2 regions of the Pseudoalteromonas sp. G5_S1_54_S4 genome follow, and region 2 is predicted to be linked to the other one. Evidence: predicted binding sites of a transcription regulator. Region 2 holds the regulator's gene; the other holds the start of a gene.

Region 1 (12,305 bases), on a different contig from region 2:
ATGTTTATGCTTAAGTTAAGTCACTAAGCAAATTTTTTGGAGAAAAAATGCTAGCGCAAATAGAACAATGGATTGATAAAACGAATAGCGAGTATGTTCATCAAAGAATATGCTGTGATACATTTGCTAGCGAATTTGCTGGCTTTTACCCGCATGAATTTTTGAAAACTGCATTTTATGTGGTTGTTGAACACATTCCCAAGCCTGACTTTGCTGGTTTACGTGAAATTGGTTTAAGCGATTTTATTGACATGGATGTAGCAGGGATCACCTATAAAAACACTTATTACATATTACCTCATGTTGCGCGTAATTTAAGAGTGCATTTTCATGAGCTGGCTCATGTAGTTCAATGGCGCGAGCTCGGTGCTCACGCTTTTATTATGCGCTACATCAATGAAATCCAAACCTGTGGTTACAATGATGCTCCGCTTGAAAAAATGGCCTATAAACTTGATGCACACTTTACCAGCAATGGAAATAAATTTAATATTCCTGACTATATTACTCAACAGCTTTAGTTAATAAATATTATAAAAGGAATTTATATGTCGCGCTTTGTGCTCTATTTACTAGCTTTATCTGCCCTTGATGTGCAGGCGAGCTCTTTTGATGACGATATCGTCAATGCATTGATCCACAGAACAACGCAACAAGTAACTTACGATGGCGCCTATCATAGGCTTGAATACCCTGGTGGCGATGTGCCCGATAATATTGGTGTGTGTACTGATGTTATAATTAGGTCGTATCGACAGCTTGGTATTGATTTACAAAAGTTAGTACATGAAGACATGCAGGCCAATTTTCGCGCATATCCTTCTAAGCGTATTTGGGGATTAACCAAGCCAGATAAAAACATTGATCATCGACGTGTACCTAACTTACAGGTTTACTTTGAGCGCCATGCTCAAGTGTTAACTAAATCGCTTAATGCAGCAGATTATAAAACCGGTGACATAGTCACTTGGATGCTGCCAGGCAATTTACCGCACATAGGTATGGTCGTTAATCAAATTGCGCAGGACAGTGGTCACCCGCTTATTGTGCACAATATTGGTCGCGGACCTGAAATGAGCGATATGCTTTTTGCTTATACAATTACGGGTCATTACCGATTTGTACCTGCTGCTTATTCAGAGTAAATAACACGGCTATAATCGCGATTACTTGAGTAATAATTGCAGAAACAGGTAAGTGAATAAAGCGAGCTGTTAGGCATTATACTGTGTGGTTTGCTAGTTACTTTAAATTAATACTGATATCACCATTGGGCTTGCAGCAACACAATAGTATTTCACCATCACGCACAAAGGCTAACGGTTCTTCATTGTAATTGACTTCACCAGAGACAAGCGTAGCACGACACGCACCACAATATCCCTCACGGCACTGGTAAGCAACATCAATTTTATTCGATTCTAAGCAGTGTAAAAGAGAAGGGCAGCCAGCGGTAAAATCTAAGCACTGGCTGTTATCTGCAAGCGTGACACTTGCAGTGGTTCTATCAGTCATTATAAATCAAAGTCACCAAATTCAGCAGCATCAACCTGTGAATCAATTTGACCTACAAGGTATGAGCTAATTTCCGCTTCTTGTGGAGCAACTTGCACGTTATCAGAAACAAGCCATGAGTTGATCCATGGAATCGGATTACTGTTATTATCAAACTGTGCTGGTAAACCAATAGCAGTCATGCGTGCATTGGTAATGTATTCAACATACTGACATAAAATATGCTTATTTAAGCCAATCATTGAACCATCTTTAAACAGGTACTCGGCCCATTCTTTTTCTTGCTCTGCAGCGTCAACAAACATCTTGATTGCTTCTTCACGGCACTGTGCAGCAACAATTGCCATTTCAGGGTCGTCTTTGCCATCTTGCATAATATTTAAAATATGCTGAGTGCCTGAAAGGTGAAGCGCTTCATCACGGGCAATAAGCTTAATAATTTTAGCATTGCCTTCCATTAGCTCACGCTCGGCAAACGCAAATGAACACGCAAAGCTGACATAAAAGCGAATAGCTTCAAGAATGTTCACTGACATCATCGCCAGATACAATTTCTTTTTCAGCTCAAATAAATTAACCACAACGGTTTCACCATTAATGTCATGTTTGCCTTCACCGTACAGGTTGTAAAGCGACACCGAGTTAATTAAATCGTCGTAATAAGTGGTTACGGCATCGGCACGTTCACTAATTTTGTCATTGCTAACAATGTCGTCAAAAATGAGTTCAGGGGCTTGAGTTACATTACGAATAATATGTGTGTATGAACGGCTGTGAATGGTTTCACTAAACGCCCATGTTTCAATCCATGTTTCAAGCTCAGGAATTGACACAATTGGCAATAGTGCAACGTTAGGCGAACGGCCTTGAACACTATCAAGCAAAGTTTGGTATTTTAAGTTACTTAAAAAGATATGCTTTTCGTGGTCAGGAAGTGCTTGAAAGTCTAAACGATCTTTACTTACGTCTACTTCTTCAGGACGCCAAAAGAAAGACAATTGTTTTTCAATCAGCTTTTCAAAAATAGGGTATTTTTGTTGATCGTAACGTGACACGTTAACGGTTTGACCAAAAAACATTGGCTCTTGCATTTGGTTATTATGATTTCTGCTAAAAGTAGTATAAGACATGTTTATCACTCAAAAAACTATCACTAAAACTATCAGGACAAAGCGGGCAAGGCGCCCGCTTTAAGTTTAACTATTAAATTTTACACGCGCCGCCTGCACAATCATCATCATCCACTTCTGGAGCGTCTTCTTGTGCGTCTGATGCGCCATCACGGGTGTTATGGTAGTACAGCGTTTTAACACCTAGCTTGTAGGCACCAAGTAAGTCTTTTAGTAAGACTTTCATAGGTACTCTACCGCCTTCGTATTTATTTGGATCATAATTAGTATTTGCTGAAATCGTTTGGTCGATAAATTTCTGCATTATGCCCACTAATTGTAAGTAACCATCGTTAGATGGGATATCCCACAGTAACTCATAGCTATCTTTAAGGCGTTCGTACTCAGGGACAACTTGTTTTAAAATACCGTCTTTACTTGCTTTAACACTAATATGGCCACGCGGTGGCTCAATGCCATTGGTTGCATTAGATATTTGCGATGATGTTTCTGATGGCATTAATGCGCTCAGTGTTGAGTTACGCATACCGTGCTCTTTAATGCTGGCACGTAACGTATCCCAATCAAGATGAAGTGGTTCATCACAAATTTTATCTAAATCACGCTTGTACGTATCGGTTGGCATAATACCTTGTGAGTACGTTGTTTCGTTAAATTTTGGACAGGCACCACGTTCTTTTGCCAGCTCATTAGATGCTTTCATTAGGTAGTACTGAATCGCTTCAAATGTTTTGTGCGTAAGCGCATTTGCGCTGCCATCTGAATAACGCTTACCGTTTTTAGCTAGGTAGTATGCGTAGTTAATAACGCCTATGCCTAGCGTACGACGTCCCATGGTTGCATTTTTAGCTGCAGGTACTGGGTAGTCTTGGAAATCAAGTAGGTTATCAAGTGCGCGTACTGCAAGCTCAGCTAACTCTTCTAGTTCATCTAAAGACTCAATCGCGCCTAAGTTAAACGCAGATAATGTACAAAGTGCAATTTCACCTTCTTCATCATTCACGTTGCTAAGAGGCTTAGTTGGTAACGCAATTTCTAAACATAAGTTAGATTGACGGATCGGAGCCACTTTTGAGATAAACGGACTGTGTGTATTACAGTGGTCAACGTTTTGTAAGTAAATACGACCCGTGCTAGCACGTTCTTGAGCAAACATAGAGAACAGTTCAATCGCTTTAATTCGTTTTTTACGAATTGACTCGTCTTGCTCATATTTTACATATAGCGCGTCAAACTCGTCTTGGTCTTCAAAAAATGCATCGTAAAGGCCAGGCACGTCAGAGGGGCTGAATAACGTAATGTAATCGTCTTTAATTAAACGTGAGTACATGAGTTTATTAAACTGTACGCCGTAATCTAAGTGACGTACGCGGTTATCATCAACGCCACGGTTGTTTTTAAGCACTAATAAGTTTTCAACTTCTAAATGCCAAAGCGGGTAGAAAAGGGTTGCTGCGCCACCACGTACACCGCCTTGCGAACAGCTTTTAACCGCTGTTTGAAAGTGCTTATAAAACGGAATACAGCCAGTGTGATACGCTTCACCGTTACGAATAGGGCTACCTAATGCACGAATACGACCTGCATTAATACCAATACCAGCACGTTGAGAAACGTATTTAACAATTGCTGATGATGTAGCATTAATTGAGTCTAGGCTATCGCCACACTCAATAAGTACACATGAGCTAAACTGGCGTGTTGGTGTACGTACGCCCGACATAATTGGCGTAGGTAAAGAAATTTTAAATAATGAAACCGCATCATAAAAACGTTTGATGTAATCAATACGTGTATCACGAGGGTAATCAGAGAATAAGCTTGCAGCCACTAAGATATATAAAAACTGCGCGCTTTCGTAAATTTCACCCGTTACACGGTTTTGAACTAGGTATTTACCTTCAAGCTGTTTTACTGCTGCGTAGCTAAAGTTAAGATCGCGAGAATGATCTAAGTACGCATCTAGCTCATCTAATTCTTGCTCTGTGTAATCAACAAGTAAATGTGCATCGTAGCGTTTTTGTTCAACCATGTTAGTAACATGGTCAAAAAGACGCGGTGGCTCAAACTGGCCATAGGCTTTTTTACGTAAATGGAATACAGCTAAACGAGCAGCAAGGTACTGATAATCAGGCGATTCTTTAGAAATCTGATCCGCAGCAGCTTTAATAATCGTTTCGTGGATGTCTTTAGTACGAATACCGTCATAAAATTGAATATGCGATTTAAGTTCAACTTGTGAAACCGAAACGTTATTTAAACCTTCGGCGGCCCATTCAATAACGCGATGGATCTTATCAAGATCGAGTGGCTCTTTACGACCGTCACGTTTGCTTACAGATAACTGTTGGTTCATAGCTTTGCCTGTATTCCTTGGGAATTAAATATTTTTGACCAATGCGTGCACCTAAAAAAGCGCAGTGCCTATTCGTTTATTGTTATTTTCACCGGTTTGGTGAATTTAATTGAATAACATTTAGCCACAATATCTGGTGTTGTTCAAATTAGAGATCACAAGATAGTGTGGTCTGGGATCTTTTGCAAGGGACAGAAACCGCTCTCATTGTGGATAACGTTGGGATAACGCAATTGTGTTAGTAGGCATTAACCTTTGATCATTCGGTTAAGTTGAAATTTGTAAAAATCAACTAAGGAAAGATTAAATTTACGCTTTTTAAAAATAAATTTTGTCTGCTTTTTTTATCATCAAGCTTTGCGTAAAAACTAACACAATCACAATATGTAGTGTTTATTAATTAACATGACACTATATGTGGTTAAATGCATCTATAGGACTGTGCCAATTAAAATCCGCATTCCAAGCCAATGCCTCGTCAACACTCGGTACATATCCCCATAGTGCGGTTGCGGTGTGCATATTGGCTGCTTTACCTGCTTGAATGTCACGCTGCGCATCACCTATATATAAGCAACGCGAAGGATCTACACTCATTTGCTCAGCGCAATACAGTAAAGGAAGGGGTGAGGGCTTAGATTCAGCTAAGGTATCACCGCTCACCACAATACGTGCATTTTTTAATGCAGGAATCGCCTTGACTAAAGGATCAGTTAAAAATCCGGGCTTATTGGTCATAATTCCCCAAGGGATTGCTTTGTTATCAAGTGCGATTAGTAATTGCTCTATTCCTACAAAACATTGGGTATGGGTGGCAATGTTGGCAGCGTATTGCGTAACTAGCTCATGTAAAAGTTGCTCTTGCGGTTGTTGCGCCCAGCTTTCTTTAAAACCAGCAGCCAATAAAGCGGCAGCACCGTTTGAAGCTGCGGGTCGATATATATCACTGCCCACTTGGGGTTGTTGATGATTTTGCAGCACGGTGTTTAGTGCGGCGCCTAAATCATCAGCGGTATCGAGTAAAGTGCCATCTAAGTCAAACAGCAATGCTTGATATTCCATTAGGGCAATGGGGGTTTGAGAGCTTGCCATTACACTAACTTCTCAAAATGCAGCATATAATTTACGCTTACATCATCATTCATTGTGTATTGCTTAGAAAGCGGGTTGTAACTTAAACCAGCACTGGCACGTACTTTTAAGCCAGCTTGCTCTGCCCATGCAATTAATTGCGCAGGTTTAATAAACTTTTTATGGTCATGGGTACCCTCTGGGACCATTTTTAACAGTTTTTCTGCACCGACAATAGCGTATAAGTAAGCTTTTGGGGTTTTATTAAGAGTAGAGAAAAAAACATCGGCCCCAGGTTTTGCTAATTTAGCGACCGCATGAATAATAGAAGCAGGGTCGGGGACGTGCTCTAACATTTCCATACAAGTGATCACATCAAAGCGCTCAGGGTGCTCATCTGCAAACTGCTCTGCAGGTACTTTTATATACTCAACGGGGACACTTGTTTCTAAGCTGTGTAACTTGGCGACAGTTAAAGGCTCTTGCCCCATATCGATACCAGTTACGTTTGCGCCCATTCGCGCCATGCTGTGACTTAAAATGCCACCACCACATCCTACATCGAGGGTTTCTTTATTAAATAATCCTTTGGTTTTGTCTGCGATGAAATCTAATCGTAATGGATTAATTTCGTGAAGCGGCTTAAATTCGCCTTCTAAATCCCACCAACGCTCTGCGATGGCTTCAAACTTTGCTATTTCTGCGTTATCTACATTTTGATGTTCGGTCATAAAATACTTCCTCGTCAATCTGAGGCCATTATATAGGCCTAAATTGATAAATCGCAAAGTTTTGCGCCTGTAAATTAAAATTAATTGTGATAGCATGGTTACTTAGAAATAATAACAAACACTCTTAATACCTAATACTGGGTTGTTAAGAGCTGATACTGAAGGAATGTGATATCAAATGACTGATCTCGCCAATGAAATTCTGCCAGTCAATATTGAAGACGAGTTAAAAAACTCCTACTTAGATTACGCCATGAGTGTAATTGTAGGACGTGCATTACCAGACGTACGTGACGGTTTAAAACCTGTTCACCGCCGCGTTTTGTTTGCAATGAACGAGCTTAGTAATGACTGGAACAAGCCTTACAAAAAATCGGCCCGTGTGGTCGGTGACGTAATCGGTAAATACCACCCACACGGCGACAGTGCAGTTTATGACACCATCGTACGTATGGCTCAGCCATTCTCACTGCGTTACATGCTAGTAGATGGTCAGGGTAACTTTGGTTCGGTTGATGGTGATTCAGCAGCGGCAATGCGTTATACAGAAGTACGTATGGCAAAAATGTCGCACGAATTATTAGCCGATCTTGAAAAAGAAACGGTTGATTTTGTGCCTAACTACGATGGCACAGAGCAAATTCCTGATGTGTTACCCACTAAAATACCTAACCTGTTAGTTAATGGTTCATCGGGTATTGCGGTTGGTATGGCAACAAATATTCCGCCACATAACTTAACAGAAGTCGTGAATGGCTGTTTAGCGCTTATTCAAAACCCTGAATTGACCATTACGGAGTTAATGGATTACATTCCTGGGCCTGATTTCCCAACTGCGGCGATTATTAACGGTAAAAAAGGCATTGAACAAGCTTATCAAACCGGTCGTGGTAAAGTGTACATGCGTGCGCGTGCTGACATCGAAACCGATGAAAAGACGGGTCGCGAAACCATTATTGTTCATGAAATCCCTTACCAAGTTAACAAAGCACGTTTGATTGAAAAAATCGCCGAGTTAGTTAAAGATAAAAAAATTGAAGGGATCAGCGCATTACGTGATGAATCAGATAAAGACGGTATGCGTATCGTTATCGAGATCAAACGTGGTGACGTAGGTGAAGTTATTTTAAACAACCTTTATTCACAAACTCAGTTACAAACTGTGTTTGGTATGAATATGGTTGCGTTAATTAATAACCAACCTAAGTGTTTCAACTTAAAAGAAATGCTTGAAGAGTTTATTATTCACCGCCGTGAAGTTGTTACCCGTCGTACGGTATTTGATTTACGCAAAGCCCGCGACCGTGCGCATACGCTAGAAGGTTTAGCGATTGCACTGGCTAACATTGACCCAATTATCGAACTTATTCGTAAGTCGCCAACACCTGCTGAAGCAAAAGTTGCATTAACAGCGCGTCCATGGGAATTAGGTAATGTTAAAGCCATGCTTGATAAAGCAGGCGAAGACAACGTGGCACGCCCAGATTGGTTAGCAAGCGAGCTTGGTATTCGTGATGGTCAGTACTATATTTCTGAGCAACAAGCTCAAGCAATATTAGACTTACGTTTACATAAACTTACTGGTCTTGAACACGAAAAAATTCTTACCGAATATCAATCATTACTTGAGTTGATTGCCGAGTTATTATTCATTTTGGCAAATCCAGAGCGTTTAATGGAAGTTATTCGTGATGAGCTCGTTGAAATTAAAGAGCAATATGGTGATGAGCGCCGCACTGAAATAAATGCTGCAGCACACGATATAAGCCTTGAAGATTTAATCAACGAAGAAAACGTGGTTGTGACCTTGTCACACGAAGGATACGTTAAGTATCAAGCATTAACTGATTACGAAGCGCAGCGTCGTGGTGGTAAAGGTAAATCAGCAACTAAGATGAAAGATGAAGATTTCATTGAACGTTTATTGGTTGCCAATACGCACGATACTATTCTTTGTTTCTCTACAGCGGGTCGATTATATTGGCTTAAAGTGTATCAGTTACCACTTGCAAGTCGCGCAGCGCGCGGTAAGCCAATTGTTAACTTATTACCACTTGAAGCAGATGAACGTATTACTGCAATCCTGCCAGTACGCGATTATGAAGATGATAAGTACATCTTTATGGCGACAGCATTTGGTACGGTTAAGAAAACACCATTGACTGCATACAGCCGTCAACGTGCTAGCGGTATTATTGCCGTTAACTTAAACGAAGGTGATAGCTTAATTGGTGTTGATATTACCGATGGTAGCAACGAAATTATGTTGTTCACTGATGCGGGTAAAGTTGTACGCTTTAAAGAGGCTGAAGAAACAGCTGTCGTTGATGAAAATGGTAACCCTGTTCTTGATGAAGAAGGTAAGCCTGAGATTCGCTTCAAAGGTGTACGTCCTATGGGTCGTACTGCAACGGGTGTTCGTGGTATTAAGATGCCAGACGATCAACGTGTTGTATCACTGATTGTACCAAAGAATGACGGTGCAATATTAACAGTGACAGAAAATGGTTACGGTAAGCGTACTCAACTTGAAGACTACCCATCTAAGAGTCGTGCAACACAAGGTGTTGTATCAATTAAGGTGAGTGAGCGTAATGGTGCCGTTGTTGGTGCTGTACAGGTTGATGACAACGACGAAATAATGATTATTTCGAATCGTGGTACCTTAGTACGTACTCGCGTTAATGAAGTTTCCACGGTTGGACGTAACACCCAAGGTGTTATTTTGATCAGAACTATTGACGAAGAGCAAGTAGTTGGTTTACAACGTATAGAAGAGATTGAAGTGACTGAAAGTGACTTGGTTGATATCGAAGACGTTGAAACAGTAGATACAGTTATTGATGAAGTGGCGGATGACAATCCTCCTTCAGAATAATTAGATTGAAAAAAGCGGCCTTGGCCGCTTTTTTTATGTAGTTGAAAAAAATTAAATTAGTTTAATTCAAGTTAAATTACTGGAATGAGGAAAAGGTAATGAGTATATATAATTTTTGTGCAGGCCCTGCAATGTTACCACCGGCAGTCATGCAAAAAGCGCAAAAAGAGTTTTTAAACTGGCAAGGTCTTGGTGTATCGGTGATGGAAATAAGTCATCGTAGTCATGAATTTTTAGCATTAACCGCTAAATGTGAAGCCAGCCTGCGTCGTTTAATGAATATAAGTGACGAGTTTGAAGTGCTATTTATGCACGGTGGTGGTCGAGGTCAATTCAGTGCCGTACCTTTAAACCTTCATGTTAACGGTAAAAAAGCAGTTTATTGTGAAAATGGCGTGTGGTCAAAAAGTGCAACTAGCGAAGCCGATAAGTTTACTCAAACTCACACAATTGACGTACGTAATGATGATAACGGTTTATTTTCTATTAAGCAGGTAGTCGATTGGGTTTTACCAGCCGATGCTGCATATATTCATTACTGCCCAAATGAAACTGTAGATGGTCTAGAGATTTTTGATGTACCCAGTCACCCAACAGCACCGATTGTCGCCGATATGTCGTCGACTATTCTATCGCGCGAAATTGACGTTAATCAATTTGATTTAATCTACGCAGGTGCTCAAAAGAATATCGGCCCATCGGGTATTGCTATCGTAATTGTTCGTAAAACGCTACTTGAGCGTGAAGGGCTAGCTAAGCCAGGTATTTTGGATTACGCCCTTGAAGCAAAACAAGGCAGTATGTTTAACACTCCACCGACTTTTGCATGGTATTTAGCAGCTGAAGTATTTGAATGGCTTGAGCAAAATGGCGGTGTAAAAGCCATGGAAACACATAATACTGCCAAAGCTCAGCTGCTTTATGACTTTATCGATGAGTCTGATTTTTACACCAACAAGGTAGCAAAACATTGTCGTTCACGTATGAATGTGCCTTTTTGGTTAGTTGATGAAAGCCTAAATGATAAGTTTGTTAAAGAGTCAAAAGAAGCGGGCTTATTAGCGCTTGAAGGGCACCGTATTGTTGGCGGTATGCGCGCGAGTATTTATAACGCAATGCCACTGGAAGGGGTTAAAGCATTAGTTGATTTTATGGCGGCTTTCGCAAAGGAGAACAGCTAATGGAGCAACTTTCTTTAGCGCCTATTTCACAGGTTAATGGCAGTGTTACTCTGCCGGGTTCGAAAAGCTTGTCAAATCGCATTCTATTATTGGCTGCACTATCAAACGGCACCACGGTTGTAGAAAACTTATTAGACAGTGATGATATTCGCCATATGTTGGGTGCGTTAAAGCACTTAGGCGTTAATGTAACGCTTAATACTGAGCGCACCGTAGCGACCGTAGAGGGCGTGAGTGGCGTATTTAAAACGCCAACTGAAGCACTGTTTTTAGGTAATGCAGGTACAGCATACCGTCCCTTAACGGCCGTGCTTGCAGCGATTGCTGGGGAGTATGAGTTAATTGGTGAGCCACGTATGGAAGAGCGACCAATTGGCCACTTAGTTGATGCACTGCAAGCCTTAGGTGGTAATGTTAGTTATTTAAAAAATAAAGATTATCCGCCACTTAAAATTGTCGGCGGGAAAATAGCGGGTGGTGAAGTCGAAATTGACGGTAGTATTTCAAGCCAATTTTTAACGGCGTTGCTTATGGCTGCACCGTTATTTAAAGGTGATACTCAAATTAAAATTAAAGGCACGTTAGTGTCTAAGCCTTACATTGATATTACTCTTGATGTAATGGCGCGTTTTGGTGTTACCGTTGAGCATGACAATTACAGTACTTTCTTTGTAAAAGGTGCACAACAGTATCAAGCCGTTGAGCGAATTATGGTCGAAGGGGATGCTTCATCTGCTTCTTACTTTATTGCTGCTGCAGCAATTGCCGGCGGCGAAATAGAAATTAAAGGCGTCGGTGCTAAATCAGTTCAAGGTGATATTGGTTTTGCTAACGTTATGGAGCAAGTAGGTGCCAAAATTGATTGGTATGACGAACGTTTAGTTGTTCGTAAAGGTGAGCTTAACGGTATTGATATTGATGCTAATGCAATACCTGATGCTGCAATGACCCTGGCTACAGTTGCCTTGTTTGCAAAAGGGCCAACGGCAATTCGCAACATTTATAACTGGCGAGTAAAAGAAACTGACCGTTTACACGCTATGGCCACCGAGCTTAAAAAAGTAGGGGCTGACGTGGTTGAAGGGCACGACTTTATTGAGATCACACCGCCAAAACATTTTAATAATGTGGCTGTAGATACCTACGACGATCACCGTATTGCCATGTGCTTTGCAATGGTTGCAGTAGGGGGTAAGCCCATAACGATTAACGATCCAGCCTGTACTTACAAGACATTCCCAACATTTTTCAACGTGTTAGCATCTGTCAGTAAATAGGCTATTTATAAGTATTTATAAAAAGTTACATACTAAAAGCGGATAATCTTTAATAATTGACGTATAATGTGGCGGTTTATTTTGGTGTGCATTGAAGGAGGTTTTAAATGCCGGCGTTATTAATGCCCGTAATCACCGTAGATGGCCCAAGTGGTTCTGGTAAAGG
Region 2 (12,305 bases):
GGCATCTAAGGTATTTAATGCATTGGCACATGATAACGTGTCAATTGTACTCATTACCCAGTCATCATGTGAATTTAGCATTAGCTTTTGTGTGCATGAAAGCGATTTAAATCTAGCGTTAAGTGCGTTGCAAGTAGCCTTTGACTTAGAGTCAAAAGCGGGGCTCATTGAGCCGGTAAATGTGCAACGTAATTTAGCAATAGTAACGTTAGTTGGTGATAACATGCGTGCCCATAAGGGGTTAGCGGCTAAGTTTTTTGCATCGCTTGCACAAGCGCAAGTAAACATTGTTGCCATAGCGCAAGATTCAACAGAAAGTGCTATTTCAGCCGTTATTGACGGTGAATTATGTAATGACGCGGTTAAAATTTGCCATGAAAACTTCTTTACTCATGTTCCTTCAATTGATGTGTTTTTATTGGGCTGTGGCTTAGTCGGCCAAGAGCTAATTAACCAACTTGAGCGTCAACAAGCATGGCTTGAAAAGCGTAATATTAAATTAAACCTATATGGTGTTGCCAACTCTCGTCAATTACACCTTGATGGTGAGGGGATTGCGTTTGATGATTGGCAGCAAAAACTGGCGCAGTCAGAGCAAGCGTTTGATTTAAAATTGGTCGAGCAGTTTGTTAAGCAAAATCATTTAGTTAATCCAGTGCTAGTTGACTGTACTTCATCAGATGCCTTGGCTGCACAATATGTAGATTTTTTAAATGCAGGTTTTCATGTCGTGGCTGCCAATAAAAAAGCCACCACGAGCTCATATACGTATTACCAAGATTTAATTGCAGCAACACATAAAAATAATCGTAAGTTTTTATACGAAACTAACGTAGGTGCAGGTTTACCTGTAATCGATAATTTGCAATCGTTGTTTGGTGCAGGTGATGAGTTACTTGAGTTTAGTGGTATTTTATCAGGTTCGCTTTCATACATGTTTGGTGCACTAGAAGATGGTTTATCACTTTCTGAAGCAACAATTAAAGCCAAAGAAAGCGGGTTTACAGAGCCCGATCCGCGCGATGACTTATCGGGAACTGACGTAGCACGTAAATTACTGATCATTGCACGCGAAGCCGGTATGAAATTAGAGCTTAGCGATATTGAAGTGGAGTCAGTTTTACCGCCAGGTTTTGCCCAAGGTGACAATGTTGAGCAGTTTATGGCGAAATTACCTAGCTTAGATGCTGGTTTTAACGACCGTGTTCAAAGTGCAGCAAGTGAAGGTAAAGTACTTCGCTATGTAGGCACAATTAAAAATGGTCACTGTAAGGTCGGAATCGAAGCGGTGGATTCATCACACGCATTGAATGTTATTCGTGATGGTGAAAATGCGCTGGCTATTTTAAGCCAATACTACCAACCGCGTCCGTTTGTAATTCGTGGTTATGGGGCTGGCTCTGCAGTAACGGCTGCGGGTGTATTTGCAGACATATTAAAAACATTATCTCGCTAGGAGTCAGTCATGATTGAAGTATATGCTCCGGCGTCTATTGGTAATTTTGCCGTTGGCTTTGATGCGCTGGGCGCCGCACTTGCGCCCATTGATGGCGGTTTATTAGGTGATGTGGCGGTTGTTAGTGCCGCATCGAGTGATGAATTTATTTGTACAGGCGACTATGCACATAAGCTACCTAGTGATGCGCAAGAAAATTTAGCGTATCAGTGTTTAGTGCACTTTAGAGCGCATGTTGCGCCTGATATGCCTGCGGTAAAGCTCGAACTTAGGAAAAATTTGCCGATTGGTTCGGGATTAGGCTCAAGTGCCTGCTCTGTGGTGGCGACATTTGCAGCACTGGATAAATTTGCCAAAACTAATTTAAGCCAAGTAGAGCTCATTGAGCTTATGGCAGATTTTGAAGCCGTTGTAAGTGGGGGGCGCCATTACGATAACATCACACCGTGTTATTTAGGTGGCTTACAGTTAACCGGTGATTTAATTCCTGATAAATCTATTGCTTTACCTGTTGATGAAAGCTGGTATTACGTTGCCGCATTTCCGGGTTTTTCGCTCAATACCGCAAAAGCGCGCTCTGTTTTACCAAAAGAGCTAAGTATGCATGCCGGGGTTGAGTTTGCTCAGCGTTTATCGGCGTTTAGTAGCTTACTGTTAACAGGGCGTTTTGATGATGCATTAAGCATTATGAAAGACGAAATAGCAGAGCCATACCGTGCGCCACTTATAAGCGGCTTTAGTGATGCCAAAGCAAGCTTACCAGCACTGGGTGCTGAAGTTGTGAGTATTTCAGGCGCAGGGCCGACCTTGTTTAGTGTATGTAAAACGCTTGAAGCGGCAGAGCAATGCGCGCAGTGGCTAGAGGAAAATTACATCAACGAACAAGGCTTTTGCCATATTTGTAAATTAGATAACGACGGCACGCGTCAATTAAATGTTTTATAGGATAAAGAGTCATGCAATTACATAATTTAAAAGAATATTCACAAAAAGTGTCGTTTGTTGAAGCTGTAAAAACAGGACTAGGGCGTAATCAAGGTGTGTTTTTTCCAGAGTCGTTAGCGCCATTAAGTGATGTTGATGCATTACTAGATATGGACTTTGTTACTCGCAGCGGCAAAATTTTATCGCACCTTATTGGTGACGAGCTACCAAGTGATACTGTTGCCCAGATGGTTAAGAATGCGTTTAACTTTCCGGTTAAGCTGGTGGAAGTTGAAGATAATACCTATTGCTTAGAGTTATTTCACGGGCCAACACTGGCATTTAAAGATTTTGGTGGCCGTTTTATGGCCGAGTGCTTGGCGCAATTTAATCAAGGTGAAAAAGTCACTATTTTAACTGCAACATCGGGTGATACCGGAGCTGCCGTAGCGCATGCTTTTTATAACAAACCAAATATTGATGTCGTTATTTTATACCCTAAAGGTAAAATTTCATTAGCGCAGCAAAAGTTATTTACAACGCTTGGTGACAACATTCACTGTTATGCGATTGAGGGTAGTTTTGATGATTGCCAAGAATTGGTTAAAAAATCATTTTTAGATGAAGAGCTAAAATCGAAGTTAGGTTTAAACTCAGCAAATTCAATTAACATTAGCCGTTTAGTCGCGCAGGTGTGTTATTACTTTGAAGCCATTGCACAGCTGCCAAAAGAAAAGCGTGCTACAGCGCATATTTCAGTACCGAGTGGTAACTTTGGTAATGTGTGTGCGGCTATGATTGGCGCGGTTATTGGTATGCCAGTTGGTAAACTAAGTGCGACTACAAACCAAAACGACACAGTACCGCGCTTTATGCTTGATAAAAATTGGACGCCTAATGCGACAATTGAATCGCTTTCAAATGCAATGGATGTGAGTAAACCTAATAACTGGCCACGTGTGCAATCAATGTTAGATAATAACTGGTTTAGTTATGATAACTTTTATTCGGTGAGTGTTGATGAACAGCAAACACAAACAGTGATGAAAAAAATTCAACAGCTTGGCTATATTGCAGAGCCTCACACCGCAATTGCTTACCAAGGTCTTGTAGAAAATAAGGCGGCAGATGCTGTGGGGATTTTTTTAGCGACTGCGCATCCGGCCAAATTTAAAGACAGCGTTGAGGATATCCTTAATGTTGAATTAGATATGCCAAAGCCGTTAGCTGATGCATTAGCAAAACCGTGTTTAGCCACTGATATGCACAACGATTATGATGTTTTGCGTACAGAATTGTTTAAAAAGCTTGCCTAAAAAAGGCAGATAAAAAAAGCGGCTTAGGCCGCTTTTTTTGTTTGTTTATGCATCGCTTTAGATATAACACATAAGCTATATAAATGTAGTAAATAAAATTCATTTAAAATTGTTATTAGTTTATAAAAAAATATCATCATCAAAATGCTGTGAAATAGTTTCAATCCCTGTTTAAATATCCTCAACTTAAGAGCGTAGGCAAAACGTCGTTTTAAGCGTACAATAAAGCCTCTAAAAAATACCCATACACGTTGCCCAGGAGACCCCAATGTTAGAACGTAGCATGAATATTTCGGACTTTGATCCAGAGTTATTTGACGCGATGAGCAAAGAAACATCACGTCAGGAAGAGCATATTGAGTTAATTGCATCTGAAAACTACTGTAGCCCACGCGTACTTGAAGCGCAGGGTTCTCAGCTGACTAACAAATACGCTGAAGGTTACCCGGGCAAACGTTACTACGGTGGCTGTGAGCACGTAGACGTGGTAGAGCAACTTGCTATTGACCGCGCAAATGAATTATTTGGTACAGATTACGCAAACGTACAGCCTCATGCCGGTTCACAAGCGAATGCTGCTGTTTTCCAAGCTCTTTTAAGCCCACTTGATACTGTATTAGGCATGAGCCTAGCGCACGGTGGTCATTTAACGCACGGCTCACACGTCAACTTCTCTGGTAAAACATACAACGCAATTCAGTATGGCCTTAACGAAGAAACTGGCGAAATTGATTACGCACAAGTTGAAGCGTTAGCACTTGAGCACAAACCAAAAATGATTATTGCTGGTTTTTCTGCATACTCAGGTATTGTTGATTGGGCTAAGTTCCGTGAAATTGCAGACAAAGTAGGTGCTTACTTATTTGTTGATATGGCGCACGTTGCAGGTTTAATTGCTGCGGGTGTTTACCCAAGCCCAGTGCCATTTGCTCACGTTGTAACAACCACAACACACAAAACATTAGCGGGTCCTCGCGGTGGTTTAATCATCTCTGCGTGTGGCGATGAAGAAATTTACAAAAAGCTAAACAGCGCTGTTTTCCCAGGTGGCCAAGGTGGTCCTTTATGTCATGTTATTGCTGCTAAAGCGGTTGCATTTAAAGAAGCACTTCAACCTGAGTTTAAAACATACCAAGCACAAGTTGTTAAAAATGCACAAGCAATGGTTGCCGTATTACAAGAGCGCGGCTACAAAGTAGTATCGGGTAAAACTGACAACCACTTATTCTTACTTGATTTAATCGACAAAGATATCACAGGTAAAGATGCAGATGCTGCCCTAGGTAATGCGAATATCACGGTTAACAAAAACTCAGTACCGAACGATCCACGTTCACCATTTGTTACCTCTGGTCTGCGTATTGGTTCACCAGCAATCACTCGTCGTGGCTTTAAAGAAGCTGAATCAAAAGAGTTAGCGGGCTGGATCTGTGATGTACTAGACAACATCGAAGATGAGTCAGTACAAGCGCAAGTAAAAGAAAAAGTGAAAGCAATTTGTGCAAAATTACCTGTTTACGCTTAATCCAAGAGTAAAATAGTAATTTAGATCACAACTGCACACATTTTTGTTATGATAATGGCCGCTATGATAGCGGCCATTTTTTGTTTTTAAAACGGAAACACACAGTTATGCATTGCCCTTTTTGCACCGCCAAAGATACTAAAGTTATTGATTCTCGCCTTGTAGGTGGGGGACACCAAGTACGTAGACGTCGTGAATGTAATGAATGCCACGAACGATTTACCACCTTTGAAGGGGCTGAATTAGTGATGCCACGGGTCATCAAGCAAGATGGCAGCCGCGAACCGTTTAATGAAGATAAGTTACTAAATGGCTTAACTCGCGCCCTCGAAAAACGCCCCGTAAGCACTGAGCAAGTTGATGAAGTGGTTAATATTATTAAGTCGCAGTTACGTGCCACTGGCGAACGCGAAGTGTCTAGCCATTTGGTGGGTGAGTGCATTATGGAAGCGCTTAAAAAGTTAGATAAAGTGGCCTATGTAAGATTTGCCTCTGTATATCGCTCGTTTGAAGATATACGCGAATTTGGTGAAGAAATAGCCCGCTTAGGGGAATAGTAATGACCAAGCAAAGTTCGTTTTCAGAGGATGATAAACGCTACATGGCTCGCGCTATTGAACTGGCAAAAAAAGGGCGCTTTACGACAACCCCTAATCCTAATGTTGGCTGCGTACTCGTAAAAAATAATAAAATAATAGGTGAAGGGTTTCATCAGTTAGCGGGTCAAGGTCATGCAGAGGTAAACGCACTGGCTATGGCTGGTGAAAATGCCAAAGGCGCAACCGCTTATGTAACACTTGAGCCTTGCAGTCATTATGGTCGAACACCGCCATGTGCTGAAGGGCTAAAAGCAGCCGGTGTTAAAAAAGTGATTGCCGCAATGGTTGACAGCAACCCGCAAGTTGCAGGCAAAGGTCTGAAAATTTTAGCGGATGCTGGTATAGAAGTCGCTTACGGGTTACTTGAAGCGCAAGCTCGCGCATTAAACTTTGGGTTTTTTAAGCGCATGGAGCAGGGATTACCCTTTGTGACTTGCAAAATGGCCGCAAGTATAGATGGTAAAACGGCGCTTAAAAACGGGCAAAGTAAATGGATAACTGGCCCCGCAGCGCGCCAAGATGTGCAACTATACCGAGCACAAAGCTGTGCAATTTTAACCGGTGCCGATACGGTATTAATGGATGATGCAAAATTAAATGTGCGCCCAGAAGAGTTACCGTATTCTTTACCAACTGATTTACCACTGCGCCAACCGGTTCGCGTTGTTATTGACTCACAAAACAGACTTACCCCTGATCTTGCCTTATTTTCAATTCAAAGTGAGGTGATAATATTTACCACCAAGGTTGATAAATCGCATCAGTGGCCTCATTTTGTTAAACAGATTGAAGTACCTGAAAATAATAATAAAGTAGATTTACTGGCCGTGTTACACACGCTTGCCCAATTGCAGTTTAATAATGTGTGGCTAGAGGCCGGAGCGACACTGGCCGGTAAAATGACAGAACTTGATTTAATTGATGAGTTTATTTTTTACATTGCTCCTAAATTAATGGGCAGCGATGCTAAAAGTTTACTAAATTTCCCAGAGTTAATGAGTATGCAAAATACCATTAATTTAACTTTTAATGAGTGTGTGCCAATCGGTGATGATTTACGTATCACAGCACACAAAAAAGCTCATTAATCATTTTATATAAAGAGTAGCACTATGTTTACTGGAATAGTTGAAGCGACAGGTAAAATTGCGTTATTACAAAAAAAACAAGGTGATTTAGCTATTCGTATCCAAAGTAAAAACCTTGATATGAGTGATGTTAAGTTAGGTGACAGTATTGCAACCAATGGTGTCTGCCTGACGGTTGTTGATAAGCATATTGATGGCTTTAGTGCAGACTTATCAAATGAAACGATTAGCTTAACAGGGTTTGCACATTACGCATTAGGGCAAACCGTTAATCTAGAAAAGGCGATGCAACCTGTCTCGCGTCTCGGTGGTCATTTAGTGTCTGGCCATGTAGATGGCATTGCCACTATCACAGCGATTAATGCCAATGCGCGAGCAACAGAATATTGGTTAGCCACCGATGAAAATTTAATGAAATACATTCCTTACAAAGGGTCGGTTTGTATTGATGGTATTAGCCTGACGGTTAATGCGGTTGAAGGTAATAAATTTAAACTGACGATTGTGCCGCATACCAGCGGGCAAACGACCATAGCTGACTTTAAAGTTGGCACCCAAGTTAATTTAGAGGTCGACCAAATAGCACGTTATTTAGAGCGCCTAGTTAGAGGGGCTGAGCAACCTACGGGTTCAGATATTTCGATGAGCTTACTCGCTAAAGCGGGCTTTATAAAATAACGACATTGACAACTTATACGAGCAACTTATGAATTTAAACAGCGCACAAGAAATAATTGATGACATTAAAGCCGGTAAAATGGTTATTTTAATGGATGATGAAGACAGAGAAAATGAAGGCGATTTAATTATTGCTGCTGAACACATTAGTGCAGAAGCGATTAACTTTATGGCGACTCATGGCCGTGGACTAATTTGTTTAACGATGACTCAAGAGCGTTGCTCGCAGCTTGATTTACCATTAATGGTAAAAAATAATGGTGCCGCATTCTCAACTAATTTCACTATGTCGATTGAAGCATCAAAAGGGGTTACCACAGGTATTTCTGCAGCGGATCGTGCCCGCACTGTTCAAGCTGCCATCGCGAAAGGCGCTGTTCCAAGCGATATTGTACAACCAGGTCATATTTTTCCTATTATGGCGCAACCAGGCGGCGTGTTAACACGTGCCGGGCATACAGAAGCAGGGTGTGACTTAGCGCGTTTAGCAGGGCTTGAGCCATCATCAGTGATTGTAGAAATCCTAAATGAAGATGGCACCATGGCGCGTCGTCCTGATTTAGAAGTATTTGCTAAGCAACATGATATTAAAATTGGCACCATTGCTGATTTGATCGAGTACCGCAACCTAAACGAAACCACAATTGAGCAAGTTGCAAAATGTAAATTGCCAACTGAACATGGTGAGTTTGACTTAGTGACATACAAAGACACCATTGATGGGCAGTTACACTATGCATTGCTTAAAGGTGAAATAAAACAACAAGAACCGACCTTAGTACGTGTGCATTTACAAAGTACCTTTAACGATATTTTACTCTCTGATCGCAATGCTGACCGTAGTTGGGGTTTATCGCAAGCAATGGCTTATATTGCTGAGCATAATGGCGCCTTAGTTATTTTAGGTAAGCAAGAAAGCACTGAAGAGTTAGAAGCCACAGTGAAAGCATTTGCCGCAGCTGATGCGGGTGAAAATGTGACGCCACGTAAATTTCAAGGTACTTCGCGCACCGTAGGTGTGGGTTCGCAAATTCTGGCTGATTTAGGTATTCAAAAAATGCGTTTGATGAGTTTACCTAAAAAATACCATGCATTATCAGGGTTCCATTTAGAAGTGGTTGACTACGTAGAGCCACAATAATTACGCGCTAGGTTATTATTTTATTTATGTGGTATAATGCGCATCAATTTTTGCGCAACCGAAATGAAATCGCTTAAACTTATTTTTAGGGTTATCAAATGAAAATTATTGAAGGTAATAAATACGCTCCAGGCAAAAAGTTTGCCATTGTCATTTCTCGTTTTAATGACTTTATTGGTAGTAGCTTGCTTGCAGGTGCTGTTGATGAGCTAAAACGTACTGGTGGAGTATCAGAAGACGATATTACCGTGATTTATGTACCCGGTGCGGTTGAATTACCTTTAGCAGCGAAACGCGTTGCAGCAAAAAAAGAATATGATGCAATTATCGCCTTAGGTGTGGTGATCAGAGGGGGCACGCCTCACTTTGATCTCGTCGCTGGCGAGTCAAATAAAGGGCTTGCACAAGTATCACTTGAGTATGATATCCCGGTTGCATTTGGCGTATTAACCACTGAAAGCATTGAGCAAGCAATTGAGCGCGCAGGTACCAAAATGGGTAACAAAGGTGGCGAAGCTGCTTTAGGTGCGCTTGAAATGGTTAATGTGTTAGATAAAATTTAAGTTTAAGGAATTTTTGTGAAACCAGCAGCAAGACGTAAAGCACGTATCTTAGCACTTCAAGCCGTGTATTCATGGCAATTAAGCGGCAATGCAATTGCCGATATCGAACAACAAATGTTGATCGAAAACGATGTGACTAAAATTGATGTTGAATATTTTAAAGATTTAGCGCGTGGAGTTGCCGTAAATCATAAGCAACTAGACGAAGCTGTATCGCCTCATTTAACTCGTCCATTTGATGAATTAGACGAAGTTGAACGTGCAATCTTACGTTTAAGCAGCTACGAGCTTAAATTTCGTGAAGATGTTCCTTACAAAGTGGCTATCAATGAAAGCATTGAATTAGCGAAAATGTTTGGCGCTGAAGATAGCCATAAATTTGTAAACGGTGTACTTGATAAAGCTGTAAAACAGTTACGCAAGTCATAACAACTTAAGCTGCATATTAATTTCAGTGAGTTGTTATAAATAACCGTTAAAAAGGAGAGCCGGCATAGGTCGGCTTTTTTGTGTATGAAGGAATTTGAATTAATTAATCACTACTTTAAAGGTCGCGGTATCACTCGTCGCGATGTTAATTTAGGGATTGGAGATGACTGTGCGCTTGTCACTGTACCAGCAAACTGTCAGCTTGCTGTAACAACAGATACCTTAGTTGCTGGGGTGCATTTTTTTCATGATATCTCTCCTCGCGCATTAGGGCATCGAGCTCTGGCAGTAAATTTAAGTGATTTAGCTGCCATGGGTGCAGAGCCTACATGGGTATCGGTTGCACTCACGTTGCCAAGTATCGATCCACAATGGATTGCAGAACTGACTGACGGTATGCATGAAATTGCTGAGTACTTTAATGTACAAATTATTGGTGGCGATACGACTCAAGGCCCACTCAGTATTACTATTTGTGCAAAAGGCACGGTTCCTGAAGGTAAAGCACTGCGTCGAAGTGGCGCAAAAGTGGGCGACTGGATTTTTGTAACCGGACCGCTAGGTGATGCTGGTTTGGCTATTGAGTCAAAAAAACAAGGTTTGCCAGTTGCACCTGAACATTTAAAGCATATTAATAAATGTTTAAACTTTCCAACGCCACGCGTGGCCGCCGGACAAGCTTTGCGTGGCTTAGCGTCATCAGCTATTGATATTTCAGACGGTTTACTTGCTGATTTAGGTCACATTTTGGATTTGTCACAGGTCAGTGCAACAATCAATATTGAAAATGTACCTACTTCTGATGCGATGCAAGCGAGTCTTGATTTTGAGCAACAGCTTCCTTTTATACTCAACTATGGCGATGACTATGAACTACTTTACACTGTCCCAGACAGCAATAAGAGTATGCTCGATATTAAGTTGCGCCAATACGGTGTAGAAGCAACCTGTATCGGCCAAATCAAAAGTGGTGACGGGAATATAGAATTATTACACCAAGGTGAAAAGTTTGTTTTTGAGCACAAAGGCTTTGAGCACTTTTCCAAGGAGCAGGTTTGAATAAAAACCGATTATTTAATTTAAAACGCCCACATCAATTTTTTGGTTTGGGTTTTGGTACAGGGCTTGCGCCTAAAGCCCCAGGTACATTTGGTACTTTAGCGGCGTTACCGTTTATTTTTATTACCATGCATTTTCCGTTATGGTTACAAATTGTATTTGCGGTGGTGATCAGTATATTTGGTATTTGGGCATGTGGAAAAACAGCTGATGACCTCCAAGTTCATGACCACCCCGCTATTGTTTGGGATGAAGTCGCTGGTTACTATATAACGATGATTGGTGCAGCACTGAATTGGCAAACATTATTAGTGGGCTTTTTACTATTTCGCTTTTTTGATATAGCAAAGCCAGGGCCGATTCGTATACTTGATAAACGTGCTCATGGTGGGTTTGGTATTATGGCCGATGATGTACTTGCAGGTATTTTTTCGCTTATTTGTTTGCAAGCATTGATAAAAGTAGGTTTACTACCCTTTTAATTTATTATTTGTTTAACTAGGTGGCAGCACTATGATGCGATTTTTATTGGTTTGTGTACTCTTGATGTGTGCCATGCCAAGTACGGCTTCAATTACTGATTACGTAGTTAAACAATGGAACATTAAAGACGGACTTCCCTCACAATCCCTCAAAAGTGTGGTGCAAGATAACCAAGGCTACATGTGGCTTGGTACGCAATTCGGATTAAGCCGATTTGATGGTAACACTTTTACTAATTACAACACTCAAAATAGTCTGTTTTTACCCAGCAATGGCATCAATAAATTACTGATTGATGGCCAAGGACTATTATGGATAGGCACGAAAAACGGCCTCGTTGTTATAGACCCAGAAAAGCTAACCGCACAAGAGTTTAATATTAAAGGCCCTGTTAGAGATATTCTTGAAGACTCTAAAGGCAGTATTTGGATAGCAGCTAATGGGCTTTATTACATAGACAGAGGCCAGATAGAGCTGCGCGACCAGCTAAACAATCCGAGCCCTATCGTAAATGCCACTGCGATCACCCAAATAGTAGGGTCAGTCAGTAAAATGGCGCTCTCACCAGAGGGAATTTGGCTGGTTAACGACCGTAATTTATTACGCCTGACGCAAAGCGCGTCTGATTTTTCTAAATTGCGCTTAGAGCTTACCGCTAAAGTGGCCTTGCCTGATCGTTTAGCACAAACAATTGTTCACGACTTATCCTTTTTAAATGGCAATTTATATCTTGCTTCTGAGCTAGGCGCTTACTTTTTAGATTTAGATGATGAGCTACGCCCATTTCCGCTGCCTAACGCTAACAACTCAGCCGTTTATAAGTTTATGAGTGATGGCAATGGTGGCTTGTGGGTATCGACTTATGGGCGCTTATTGTTCAGAGGGAAGTCGGATGATTGGCAATGGGTTGAGCCCAGTCAATTAGATCAAAGTATTTGGTTTGCCGATATATTTAGAGATGATGAAAATAATATATGGTTAGCGAGTTTTAGTGAGGGACTTTGGCTTGCTCACGAAGGGCGAATAGAGCGCCATTCAGCCATT

The links. Region 2 encodes NrdR, which represses ribonucleotide reductase genes. Its sites were predicted from a motif close to AAACACNANATNTNGTGTTT; they were not measured.
Region 1: a site for NrdR is predicted at 5,124-5,143, ahead of nrdA (class 1a ribonucleoside-diphosphate reductase subunit alpha). Genes of this name have one in related genera too.

What each region holds. Positions count from the first base shown of each region.
Region 1 is NZ_JBQKUL010000051.1:12,670-24,974, reverse strand. It holds gene ACTRWE_RS16215 (hypothetical protein) at 48-521, shown strand; gene ACTRWE_RS16210 (DUF1287 domain-containing protein) at 549-1,145, shown strand; gene yfaE (class I ribonucleotide reductase maintenance protein YfaE) at 1,243-1,515, opposite strand; gene nrdB (class Ia ribonucleoside-diphosphate reductase subunit beta) at 1,515-2,645, opposite strand; gene nrdA (class 1a ribonucleoside-diphosphate reductase subunit alpha) at 2,719-5,001, opposite strand; gene ACTRWE_RS16190 (HAD family hydrolase) at 5,413-6,093, opposite strand; gene ubiG (bifunctional 2-polyprenyl-6-hydroxyphenol methylase/3-demethylubiquinol 3-O-methyltransferase UbiG) at 6,093-6,803, opposite strand; gene gyrA (DNA topoisomerase (ATP-hydrolyzing) subunit A) at 6,982-9,681, shown strand; gene serC (3-phosphoserine/phosphohydroxythreonine transaminase) at 9,780-10,862, shown strand; gene aroA (3-phosphoshikimate 1-carboxyvinyltransferase) at 10,862-12,139, shown strand; gene cmk ((d)CMP kinase) at 12,247-12,305, shown strand, end outside.
Region 2 is NZ_JBQKUL010000020.1:12,277-24,581, reverse strand. It holds gene thrA (bifunctional aspartate kinase/homoserine dehydrogenase I) at 1-1,456, shown strand, start outside; gene thrB (homoserine kinase) at 1,466-2,401, shown strand; gene thrC (threonine synthase) at 2,413-3,696, shown strand; gene glyA (serine hydroxymethyltransferase) at 3,965-5,221, shown strand; gene nrdR (transcriptional regulator NrdR) at 5,329-5,778, shown strand; gene ribD (bifunctional diaminohydroxyphosphoribosylaminopyrimidine deaminase/5-amino-6-(5-phosphoribosylamino)uracil reductase RibD) at 5,781-6,908, shown strand; gene ACTRWE_RS09450 (riboflavin synthase) at 6,933-7,586, shown strand; gene ribBA (bifunctional 3,4-dihydroxy-2-butanone-4-phosphate synthase/GTP cyclohydrolase II) at 7,615-8,727, shown strand; gene ribH (6,7-dimethyl-8-ribityllumazine synthase) at 8,826-9,290, shown strand; gene nusB (transcription antitermination factor NusB) at 9,306-9,719, shown strand; gene thiL (thiamine-phosphate kinase) at 9,804-10,778, shown strand; gene ACTRWE_RS09425 (phosphatidylglycerophosphatase A family protein) at 10,775-11,260, shown strand; gene ACTRWE_RS09420 (diguanylate cyclase domain-containing protein) at 11,292-12,305, shown strand, end outside.